Regions from separate parts of the Paenibacillus sp. FSL K6-2524 genome, predicted to be linked through region 3. Evidence: predicted binding sites of a transcription regulator. Region 3 holds the regulator's gene; each other region holds the start of a gene.
What was found. The regulator Rex, encoded in region 3, represses fermentation and respiration genes when NADH is low (regulators of the CRP and FNR family bind a similar motif). The targets are predictions, from matches to a motif close to TTGTGAAATATTTCACAA.
Positions count from the first base shown of each region.

Region 1 (4,296 bases), 3.7 Mb from region 3:
GTTTAAAAAACTCTAGCGTGTCAGCGTAGGTGCGAAGTAAGAAAATCGTACCGAATCTTGCCAAATCGTAAAAAAGCCACGATTCCTACAGGTTTCTACTGTAGGTAATCGTGACTTTATTGGTTTGTATCCCACGGTATAGTGGGGAAATGAAAATAACAGGAATTTCTCCAGTAAACGAGATATACAGACCACTTTGTGATAACTTAACTGGAATTTATCCTTCTGATTTGGTGCTTGGGAGCAACAATCTTCGAATCCAGTAAAAATAGATGGACGATTTCCAGCTAAAGTGGAAGGGAGCAGAGTTCCGCAAAAATTAACGGAAGTTTTTCCCTCTAAAACAGAGTAATCAGACAAAATAGAACGTCGGCAACTATTAATCGCTAGACTGGATAAATATAGATCGTTGTCCCCTCACTCGAAGACTCTGTGTCCCGGATAAGCCCCATCTCCTGCAGTAGAAGGTCGACGATGGGAAGCCCCAGCCCAGCGCCCTTAGCAGGGGAAGTACTTCTCATACCTGGACCCTGGTCGGATATAACGAGTGCTACTGTTCCTCGCCACTTGGTCAAGCTAATTCCGACATAACAACCACCGCTAGCATGGCGAACGAGATTCTGAAACAAGTTATCCAGTACGCGGCGTAGTCCTTGTCCATCTACGTTCCAATGTAGAGGTTCATCGGGGAGGTTGATATCGGCCCCGATGCCCGCCTTCTCCCATACAGGATACCAGGCTGCTGCACTTTCTCGTACGATTCGCAGTATATCTTGCCTCTCTAGTGACAAGGCGTATCGGCCACTGGCGAGTAAGTTATAGGAAAGTAGGTGGTCGATCAGACCATCCAGATCTCCAATCTTCGTCTCCATGAGGAAGAGAGAGTGTCGTCCCTGCTCTGACAGTGGTTCTTTGGAAATGGAATAAAGATGGCTGGCCAGCACCGTAAGTGGCGTCCGCAGGTCATGTGATAGATTACTGATTAAGCTTTTGCGAAGATTTTCTTCCTCTTGCTCCCGTTTCTGGCTGTCATTCAGTTCGTCAACCATGTGGTTAAATGCAGTCTCTAAGCGCCCAATTTCATCGGGTCTTCCCTCCTGAATCAGAGCGGGAACCCCGTTCTCCCCAGTATGCGTCATAGCGGCTTCGAGTCGCAGTAGTCGGAGCCGGATGTCTCGGAAGAAGAAGTACGATAAGAGAATGAAGAATATGAGCATTAATGAGAAGAAACCAAATAAGAAACGGGTATCACTTGGCCGATCCTCAGAAACTATATTCATAAACTTACGAGGCAGTTCAAACACCATGAACCCTCGCCCAGGTTCTTCTTCTCCATCGATAAAGGCCACGATTGTAAATGGATCGGCGTCAACTCGTTGTTTCATAAAGGTGATTGCATCCGATATGGACCATTTCAAAGGTAACGTTTCTTGTTGTGGTAATTGAAGGCGAGTTGTTCCTGTCTGATCGACCCAGAAGAGAGATGCGTCGGGGTACATGGTCTTTAGTTCTTCTAACCGTTTATTTATTTCTTCAGGTGTCGATGTGGAGAGCGCTAGGGCTTCCTTGTGCCATAGAGACTCCAATTCTTTCCCGGATTGATAGACAGGGTTTCTTTCGACCTTGGGCATGGGATAAAGGATACGATTCACTCCCCAAGAGGCAATAAGGCTGATCGGAATGAGTACAGGTATGAACAGTAGGGCTACAGCAATAATTAGGATAAACCTGGTTAGCAGTGAGCTTCGGTACTTTTGAAATGGTCTTAATCTCATGGTCTTACCCGATAGCCGATACCCCGGATAGTCTCAATAATCTCGGGAACAGCGGGATCGTGTTCAAGCTTTTCTCGCAAATGGCGAATATGTACCATCAAAGTTTTGTCTCCGTCCAGATAAGTGTCTCCCCATACTGCCTCGTAAATTTGCTCCTTCGTCATAATTTGTCCCAAATGACGTAGTAGATAGTTGAAAATATTAAATTGCTTACCCGTCAAAATGATCTCTTCGCCCGTATCTTGATTTACAATCCTATTCTCCTTCTCATGAAAAAGTAGATGTTTGATTTTGAGCGGTTCAGGTGATGGAGATCCTGTTCTCCTTAGTAACACCTCAATGCGTGCAATCAATTCATCAGGATGAAAAGGCTTGGTTAAATAATCATCTGCGAATTGCAGCCCCTGTAACTTATCATCTATAGAAGTTCGGGCGGATAGCATCAGAATGGGAAGCAAAGGATACTGTTTCTTAAGTCGTTGCCCTACAGTGAATCCATCTAGTCCTGGAAGCATGACATCTAAGATGACGAGCTGGTTAGAAGAAGCCTCTTCCAAAGCACGCTCCCCACTGGTTAGCCAAGTTACACCGTATCCACGTTCCTGTAGATTCCTGCAGACCCAGTCACCGATTTCAAGGTCGTCTTCAATATATAGCAAACTTGTATTAGTCATAATTTGATCCCTCCGATTCTTCACATCTATCATTCTTGCAAATTTATGTCTAAAAATAAACTCCCTTTTACAAACATTCTTATACTTGTGACTGTAATCACAAGGTCGTGTTCTTGTCTGTGTTACTTTTTGATTGAGAAAGATTATCAATAAAGTCAGGTGGGATTCTATGGTTAAACTCATTGATTTGCGTAAAACCGTATATGAACTGTGTTCAGCCGATCCTGAGATTATGAACATCATGGTGGAGCTGGGTTTTGAACAGTTGGCCAAACCGGGGATGCTGCAGAGCGCTGGACGTTTCATGACCATTCCCAAAGGAGCTAAGCTTAAAAAAATAGATCTTGAACACATCAAATCGATATTTCGCGTGCGAGGGTATGAGATAGAGGAATGAGCTTTTAAGTTTTGTCCGAACCATATTCATAGAAGTAACGCTAACAAAACTAGGTTTATGCTTACGAAGTAAGTTTTGTCCGAACCATATTCATAGAAGTAACGCTAACAAAACTTTTAGGAGGAACAATCATGAGCGAATTAATTAATAACCGTGAATATACGGTGCCAGAACAAGGACGCCGCCAAGAGATGTTGAAGGAAATTATGAAGGATCTGCATGCAGGGAAGAGCGTTGAAGAGGTGAAGGCGCGGTTTCAGGAAGCTGTAGGCGATGTGACAGTCGAGGAAATATCGGCCATGGAGCACATGCTGATGGAGGAAGAGGGGATTCCGGTATCCGAAGTGCAGCGACTTTGCTCCGTGCATACCGCAATTTTCAAAGGATCGATTGAAGAGATTCATCGCCCTTCGAAGCCGGAGGAACAACCGGGTCATCCAGTGCACACATTTAAGTTGGAGAACCGTGAGCTTGAGCGACTGGTCAACTTCAAGCTAGAACTGCATAGCGACAAGTTCCGTGAGGATGATAATGCCGAAATCATTTATAAATTGATAGAGGATTTAAATCTACTATTGGATATCGACAAGCACTATAGCCGCAAAGAAAACTTATTGTTCCCTTATTTGGAGAAGTACGGTATATACGGTCCGACGAAGGTCATGTGGGGTGTCGATGATGCGATCCGCGCGATGATTAAGGAAGTCAAAGGTAAACTAATGAAATATGATGGTGACAAAGAGACCCTTAGTATGGACTTGACTCGGATTATTTCGGAAGTAAATGAAATGGTCTTTAAAGAAGAGAATATTCTAATTCCGATGGCGCTAGGTAAATTGACTGAGGACGAGTGGGTAAAGATTGCAGAGGAGAGCGACGAAATTGGCTTTTGCCTAACAACTCCAGAGGCGAAATGGGTTCCAGAGCGCGCCTCTTCGCCTGATCTCGGAACAGTGAGCTCAGAGGAAGCAGAACAAGCGGGTGACGCTGATCAGTTACGCCAAGGCTTCATCAAGTTTGATACGGGAATATTATCCTTAGCGCAGTTGGAAGGAATAATGAATCACCTACCGATAGATTTGACGTTTATCGACGAGAATGATGTAGTTCGTTATTTCTCACATGGTAAAGAACGGATTTTCGCTCGTACTAAAGCGGTGATCGGACGGACGGTTCAGAATTGCCACCCACCTCAAAGTGTGCATATCGTCAATGAGTTGCTGGCTGACTTTAAGTCAGGCAAAAAAGATGCGGAAGACTTCTGGATCGCGATGGGGGATAAATTTATCTATATCCGATATTTTGCTATTCGTGGCGAAGACGACCAATATATGGGGACCTTGGAATTTACACAGAACATCGCCCCAATTCGCGCACTAGAAGGACAGAAACGGATCATGTCTTAAGCACCGAATACACCGCCTTTATGCTCGCTCTTTGCGAGATTTAG
Region 1 covers NZ_JBBOSP010000001.1:216,435-220,730, forward strand. Annotated here, with positions in the region: gene NST85_RS00995 (sensor histidine kinase) at 387-1,775, opposite strand; gene NST85_RS01000 (response regulator transcription factor) at 1,772-2,449, opposite strand; gene NST85_RS01005 (DUF1858 domain-containing protein) at 2,619-2,846, shown strand; gene NST85_RS01010 (DUF438 domain-containing protein) at 2,978-4,252, shown strand.
Region 1: the regulator Rex is predicted to act here: its motif matches at 2,535-2,552, upstream of NST85_RS01005 (DUF1858 domain-containing protein).

Region 2 (4,296 bases), 1.1 Mb from region 3:
TCAGGGATGTCGACTCCGTTATTCTCGACGCTGACTATCAGTTGATCTCCTCGTTCATAAGCACTAATTGATATTTTACTTTTCCGGTCCGCCAGAGGCTTGATTCCGTGATAAATTGCATTTTCAACGATTGGTTGAAGGATGAAACGAATGATTTGATGTTGTTCCAAATGATCGTCATAACGCAGTTCATACTCCAGAATATCTTCATATCGAACACATTGAATATTCAAATAGCTCTCGACATGTTGAAATTCTTGCCCCAGTGTTGCAAATTGATTGCCACTGCCCAGCCCGAGCCGGAAATAAGTACTAAGGGATTCTACGATTTCAACCACATCGTCCGCCTCATGACTTGCAGCCATCCATTGGATCGTATCCAGTGTATTGTACAGAAAATGGGGTTTAATCTGTTCGTGAATCATTTGTAGTTCCATTTCCTTCTTCTCTTGCTGGGATTGGTATAGGTTCTTGAGCATTTGATTGAAGCTACGCCCTAACTCTCCAATTTCATCGCGTCGCTGATCATTGGAACGCACGTTCCAGTCGCCGTTTTCCACTTGTCTCATCAATTGACGTAGCGTTTGTATTGGTCGTGCTATGGAGGATCCCAGCAATATGACGAGGATCAAAAAGAAGATACCTACTACGCTTCCCACTATAAGAGCCGACCATTGGGTCCTTATCATACCTTGGGAAAGTTGGGATCTCGGCACTTGAAAGATGAGTTTCCAACCCGGAACACCAGCGATCGAAGCTGTAAAGGTCGAAAGGGAAGCTTTGTTGCCTTCTAGATTTGGGGATTCGGAATTTACTATAAGCCATCCCCTGCCGTCATAAACCAAAATGTCTTGGGCGATCTCTTTCATTTTACCGATGGGAACAGCGGCTGCAATGTATGCTACATCTTCATTCACAAGCGGTTCAATGCGGTATAGAATGACGACTATTTCTGCTTCGTTAGCTTTGGAAACAATAACATTGCTAACAACGTAGGGAGCATGCGACGAAATAAGATCCTTATAATAGTCTCGCGTTAGTATAGAGAACGACTCACTATCAGATGTCCAAGAATTTCCTTTTAGATCAACGATCCGAATGGACTCGTAGTCATTACCGCGCCTTTGCTCTAGCTTGCGACTTTCGAGTAACAGTTCATCCCGAGTCCAGTGGTGATCTGCCGCAAGTGTGGCAAGCATTTCAACTTCTCCGATCCGCTGCTGAAACCAATAAGATATTTGTTCACTCCGGGCATTCACGATTTGCTGAGTCAGAGATTCGTTGAGTGGGATGACTGTTCGTTCCATCTCTAAGTAAATGGCGCCCGACAGCGCCAGAAACAGTAAGAGAAAGCATCCCCCGGCGTAATACGTAATTTTTCGTTGTATAGAGTTCATGTCTTTATTACATCATGTTGTACGCAAGCTTCAAATGAAAAGAATCACTTGTCCAAAATGTATAAAGAAAAACTGAAATGTGCAAATACTTTTAGTGGTTTATCCCCTACAATAAACATTGTACATTTTTTCACAATATAAAAATTCTAGTATAAGTATCAGGGGAGGAACTATGAGAAGACACACGGGAAGAATATTATCAATTATTATGGTGCTGGCGCTTATATTCACGATGACCGCTTGCGGCTCTAAGAAAAACTCAAAGGAAGCAGCTGATGGAACGACGACTGCGATTGGGGTAGGTAGTGGGAAACACGGAGACATAAAAGTTGAGGTAAGCTTTATGGATGGGAAAATTATCGAAGTGAAGGTTCTGGAACAGAAGGAAAATGAAGTTCTCGCGGAGCCTGTATATACTCAGTTGAAGGAAACCGTGATGCAGGCTAATAGCGTAGAAGTGGATGTTATTAGCGGATCTAGTGTGACAAGTAAAGGATATCTAGATGCGATTCAGGATGCGATCGTTAAATCGGGGATTGCACTGGTAGCAGGCAGCGCAGTAGCAGACACTAAACAGACTGAAGAGTCGGAGCAAACATACGACGTCGTCGTTATCGGTGCGGGTGGTGCCGGATTTAGTGCCGCACTCGAAGCAGGAGAGGCAGGGAAAAGTGTAGTTATATTGGAGAAGATGCCGACAGTTGGTGGCAACACGCTAATCTCCGGTGGGGAGATGAATGCTCCTGATAACTGGGTTCAGCATGCACTTGGTATAACCGATGATAGCGCAGAATTATTTTATGAGGATACGATGAAGGGTGGCGATAATCTGGGCCAACCTGAAATCGTAAAGATTCTATCCGAGAAATCACTGGGTTCAGCCGAATGGTTACGTGACGTGGTAAAAGTTGAGTTCTTACCAGATCACCTCTTCCAGTTCGGGGGGCATTCTCGTAAACGTGCACTTATTCCTGTCGGTCATACAGGAGCGGAATTGATTACTAAGCTTAAGACCAAGGCTGGAGAACTTGGAATTACTATAAAGACGAACATGAAGGCTGAGCAACTGCTGACAGATGAGAGCGGTAGAGTAGTCGGAGTTGAAGCTAGTACGAATGGTCAAAAAGTGACCTTCCGCGCTAACAAAGGCGTTATAATGGCGACCGGCGGATTTGGCTCTAATATAGAGATGCGTAAGAAATATAATCCTGAGTTGGATGAGAGCTATATGTCTACGGACACGCAAGGAACGACCGGTGATGGAATTATCATGGCACAAGAAATTAACGCAGATATTACGAACATGGAGAATATACAAACTTATCCGATTTGTAACCCGATTACTGGTGTGATCTCACTTGTGGCCGATTCTCGGTTCGATGGTGCGATATTGATTAACCAAGGGGGAACACGGTTTGTGGAGGAATTGGAACGACGGGATGTAATATCTAAGGCTATTCTGGCACAAGAAGGCCGCTACGCATACCAATTCTGGAATCAGGAAATCGCCGATATCGGTAAGACGATCGAAGTCCATAAAGATGAATATGAACAATTAATTAAGGAAGGGCTACTCTATAAGGCTGACACTATTGAAGATGCAGCTAATTTTTTCAAAGTTGATGCAAAGACATTGAAAGAGACTATTAGTAAAGTTAATGAGTATGCGAAGACAGGTAAGGATCTTGATTACAACCATCGCGGCGGGTTAGTGTCGCTGGAAAAAGGTCCATATTATATTCAAAAAGCGGTTCCATCGGTCCATCATACAATGGGTGGATTGGTTATTGATACAAAGGCACATGTTCTGACGACGGAAGGCGAGATTATTCCTGGATTATACGCTGCGGGAGAAGTGACGGGAGTTGTTCACGGTGCTAACCGTCTGGGCGGAAATGCCATTTCTGATGTTATCACTTTTGGTCGGATTGCGGGTCAAGAGGTAGCAAAGTAAATATAATTACAGAATGATTTTTTGATAATTGGACTGGGCAAAGGGAATATCCTTGCCTGGTCCATTTGCTCGTTCTCTTGCTGCTTTTGATTATCATTTGGTGTAGCTTGGGTTTATGACATATAATGAAAATAATGATTTCTAGAAGTGCGGTGAGAAAATTACAGCTATGAATACCATTTGATCCTTCGATCGTTGTTGCAGTTGGATTATTTGATTTAATTAACCGGAAATGGTAATAATCCGACTGCAAAGACGAACGCTGACGCTTCTCCAGATTCAAACGGTTTCTTCGCCTCTTGATTACCGCACTTCTAGAAGTGGGCGAGGAAGCAGAGACAGCTCGTGTCCTTATTACAACTACGCTTACGAGACTACTATTGAATAAAGGATGAATATAAATGACAATGATTACTTTTGCTGGACTCGGGATCAGCGAGCCGCTTGCGGCTAAACTGGCAGAGTACGGTATTATTGAACCGTCACCGGTACAGGCGGAGACGATTCCTGCTGCTTTGGAAGGTCGTGATGTGCTTGCCCAGTCGCAGACGGGAACTGGGAAGACGCTGGCTTATCTTCTACCATTGTTGCAGAGAATAAATCCTGAGGAGAAGACGTTGCAAGGATTGATTCTTGCACCTACCCAGGAACTAGCTATACAGATACTTAGAGAAGCAGAGAAGTATGGAGAAGCACTGGGTGTTCAAGTCCAAGCCCTTATTGGTGGGGCAGCGATCAAACGGCAGATAGAGCGATTGAGACTACATCCTCAATTGGTAGTGGGAACGCCGGGTAGAATCCGTGAAATCGTGGCCTTGCGTAAGTTGAAGCTTCATACAGTGCGGACGGTCGTTGTGGACGAGGTAGATCAAATGTTCCAACTCGGCGGAACGACGGAATTGGAGCATATTCTACGCGGGACCCTTCGGGAACGGCAGCTTATGT
Region 2 covers NZ_JBBOSP010000001.1:5,076,890-5,081,185, reverse strand. Annotated here, with positions in the region: gene NST85_RS23480 (sensor histidine kinase) at 1-1,397, opposite strand, end outside; gene NST85_RS23475 (flavocytochrome c) at 1,570-3,351, shown strand; gene NST85_RS23470 (DEAD/DEAH box helicase) at 3,753-4,296, shown strand, end outside.
Region 2: the regulator Rex is predicted to act here: its motif matches at 1,516-1,533, upstream of NST85_RS23475 (flavocytochrome c).

Region 3 (4,296 bases):
TTTAGAGCTGCCATTTTTAAAGGAAGACAGCATTATTTGTGTTTGAGAAAATTTGAACATAAAATAAATAGAAAAGACTTTGCAACGCCAAAAGAAGAAGTAATGATCGCCGCACAAATGATTGTATGGTTGACCCAAACGGAGACCGGGGACGATGAGGAACTCAACATGGGGAATCGTGGGGGGGACTTCTGGGAGACTGTGGCTAGTGAGTCGGACTCCTGTCTGGGTCGTTCCTGTCCTTGGTTCCGCAAATGCTTCTATCATCGTGCTAAGCATGAGGCTGGTATCGCTGATGTAGTCATTACTAACCATTCCAAATTGTTCACAGATATTCAAGCGGGACATCAATTGCTTCCTAGCTATGAGCGATTGGTTATTGACGAAGCTCATCATTTAGAAGACGTAGCCGGAAAGCATCTGGGCCTTCAATTAAAGTACTTTACTGTTGTGCATACTTTGACACGTCTGTTCAAAGATAGTAAGACAGGACAACTTCCGAGTCTTAGAAGCGCCCTTCAGAATACGAAGAGTGAAAAGTCATCAGAGTGGTGTTCTATTATTGATGGCTTATATCGTTCTCTGCTGGATGTGAAAGAGAGCTGGGATAAGCTCAGCGAAATGCTCTTCGTGCTCATGCCTGACCGCAGTGATGCAGCTCCAGGAGATCCTGGACAGTTCGTTCTTCGGTTACTTCCAAATAGGAAGCCCAAGGAATGGGATGCTATTGAAGCATTGGAGAATCAGATTTATGTTATTCTGAGCGATGTGCTTCGCAAGGGAGAACGCATGCTAGGTGAGATTAGGGAAGAGCCAGATGATTACGGATCTGAAGGTTTAATGACGGATATCAGTGGATTATTCAAAGATATCGCAAACGAGCGTGATGGTTTGCGTTCTTTCATCAAACTGGATGACGAGGATACGGTGTACTGGATCGAAGGCAATGGTAATTACCGTAGTCGATCATTACAGATCTTTGCTGTTCCAATTGATGTGAGCGCCCAATTAAAATCGTATTTCTTTGATAAGAAGAAGAGTGTAGTGATGACTTCGGCGACATTGTCGGTCGATAAATCATTTCAATATATGATTGAACAGCTTGGACTTCAGGAGGCTGCCTCCGAAGATAGATTGGTTACTTCAGTGCTTCCATCTCCATTTAATTACCGTGATCAAGCACTCCTAGTAATTCCAAGGGATTTCCCGAGTGTTAAGGGGAGCGTAGGAGATGATCATTTTGTCAATACGCTTGTGCAGTCTTTAGCAGACACTGCAACTGTAACACAAGGTCGAATGTTGGTGTTGTTTACCTCTTATCGAATGTTACGGCAAGTGTATGATCCTCTTAAGGAACTGCTGTCTCAACGGGGAATTACGGTAATAGGCCAAGGGATGGATAGTGGTAATCGTAGTAAGTTAACTCGCAGGTTTCAAGGGCAGAGTGCTTCCGTTCTGCTTGGAACGAGTAGTTTCTGGGAAGGTGTAGACATTCCAGGTGAAGCTTTAACCAGCTTGGCAATTGTCCGTTTACCTTTCCAACCTCCCAACCATCCGTTGATTGAAGCGAAGAGTGAGCGACTTCAGAAGGAGAAGAAGAATCCCTTTATGAAGTTGTCTGTGCCGCAGGCGGTTATCCGCTTTAAGCAAGGTTTTGGACGGCTGGTCCGTTCTTCGCAAGACCGTGGAATTGTGGTTGTTTATGATACGCGCATCTTGGAATCCTACTACGGAAAATACTTTTTATATTCATTACCCGGACCGAAGATGGAGCATATGCCACTTGAACAGATGGTTCCACGTATTTCGGAATGGCTGGTCGCTGAAGAACAACAAGGTTCTTCTTTATCAGATTAGGAGGAAAAATGCATGAAATCAGAAAAAATATCGGATGCCGTGGTACGAAGATTACCCGTTTACTTACGTTTTCTAAATCAATTAAGTCAAAGGGAAGTACCTACAGTTTCCTCACAAGAGTTGGGTCAGAAACTGGCACTCAATCCGGCACAAATTCGTAAGGATCTTGCCTATTTTGGTGATTTCGGTCGTAAAGGGATTGGATACGACGTTTCTTATCTGATTGAGAAAATTCGTCAAATTTTAAACTTGGACCAACAAATTAATGTAGCTTTGGTCGGAGCTGGTAACTTGGGACAAGCGCTTTCCAATTACAATGCTTACTTGAAGGATAATATGAAAATTGTGAGTATTTTTGATGCCTTTCCGTCGAAGATTGGTAGCAAAATCAATAATATTACGGTACAACCAATAGAGGAACTAGTAGAATCGGTCAAACAGAATAATATCCGAATCGGGATTATTACAGTTCCGGATACAGAGGCGCAGCGAGTAGCTGATGTTCTAGTAGCCGCTGGGGTAGAAGCGATTCTCAATTTCGCTCCTACAATTCTGAAGGTCCCACCTGAGGTGCGTATTCATGCGGCCGATTTTACAACGGACCTCCTGAGTTTAGCCTATTATTTGAATGGAAAGGAAACAGAATTAGATGAGTCATAAGTGGTTAATTAAAAATGGGACGATAGCGGTAATGGACGATGCACGTCCCGTAGTTAATGGTTATATGTTGGTTGAGGGAGATACGATAACGTATATTGGTGAGGAACGTCCTGAAGGTGCAGAAGGAGCAGAAATTTTTGATGGAGCAGGCCTTCTCTTCCTTCCAGGTTTGGTAAATACGCACGGACATGCGGCGATGTCACTGTTACGTGGGTATGGGGATGATCTTGCCCTACAAGTTTGGCTTCAAGATAAAATGTGGCCTATGGAGGCTAAATTTACAGGTAGTGATGTGTATTGGGGGACTTCATTGTCCGTGCTTGAAATGCTAAAAGGTGGGACGACGACCTTTCTAGATATGTATGACCATATGGACCAAGTGGCCAAAGTAGTAGAAGAATCGGGTATACGTGCTGTTCTTATGCGTGGTGCAATTGGGTTCTGCTCTGAAGATGAACAACGCCAGAAGTTAAATGAAGCTGTTGGATTTGCTCGTGACTGGCATGGTAAAGCAGACGGGCGGATCACAACGATGCTCTCACCACATTCACCTTATACTTGTGCACCTAATTTCTTCGAGAAATTTGTTCAGGCAGCCCACGATCTTAACTTGCCGTTACATACGCATATGTCGGAGACTAAGACTGAAGTGGAACAAAATGTGAGTAATTATGGCGTACGACCGGTTCAACATTTACTCAATATGGGTATGTTCTCTCGTCCATCACTGGTTGCACATGCTGTGCATTTGAACGATGAGGAGATCGAAATTCTGGCAGCACATCAAGTAGGAGTATCCCATAATCCAGGTAGCAATCTAAAGCTCGCTAGCGGTGTTGCTCGAGTGCCTGAATTACTCAAAGCGGGTGTTACCGTTTCACTTGGTACAGATGGTGCTGCTAGCAATAATAACCTTGATATGTTTGAGGAAATCCGGTTGGCTGCATTGATTCATAAAGGGGTATCTGGTGATCCAACTGCTGTACCGGCATTACAAGCACTCAAGATGGGTACAGAGTATGGTGCTAAGTCAGTTTTCTTACAGGATACGGGCAAATTGGCCCAGGGAATGAAGGCCGATTTTATTGCTCTGAATACGGAGCAGGCTCATTTTCTGCCAAGAACCGATTATATTTCTCATGCAGTGTATTCGGCCGGAGCGAAAGATGTGGAGCATGTTTGGGTGAACGGCAAACAAGTGATTAAGAATGGTGCTGCGCTGACTATTGACGAAGAAAAAGTGCGTTATGAAGCGCAAGCAGCTTATGAAGGATTGTTATCTCGTTAATTCGTCGTCATAGCTCAAACAAGTCATTAACGGGGAGTGGAAGAGAAGGTTGAAGAAGAAAACCAAATGGATACTAATCTCTATCCTAACCCTGCTGCTCGTGCTCTTTGGTCTTCACCGTTTCTATATCTATATCCAACAGGATTTGTGGAGCGGCGAGCAAGCCGCGGTAGTACGAGCACAGCAGGAAGCCGGTATTAGCGATGTTAAGAAAGTATATAAATCGGTTTGGGATGAAGTGTGCTGGGTTGTAGAAGGTAAGGATGAATCGGGGCAAGCAGTCATGGTATGGATTCAAGAAGGAAAAGAATCCCGAGTAGTCCCTCTCTCAGAAGGAACAACGGAAGCCCAGGTCAAAGCGATCATACATGAACGCTTTCCGGAAATTGATATTGTAAGATTGGTTCCTGGAATTTATAACGATCAATTAGTGTGGCAGTTATTTTATAAAGAGAACGCACATCATTATTATCGTTTCTACAATTTCAGCA
Region 3 covers NZ_JBBOSP010000001.1:3,948,455-3,952,750, reverse strand. Annotated here, with positions in the region: gene dinG (ATP-dependent DNA helicase DinG) at 1-1,857, shown strand, start outside; gene NST85_RS18080 (redox-sensing transcriptional repressor Rex) at 1,870-2,517, shown strand; gene NST85_RS18075 (amidohydrolase) at 2,507-3,805, shown strand; gene NST85_RS18070 (cell wall elongation regulator TseB-like domain-containing protein) at 3,855-4,296, shown strand, end outside.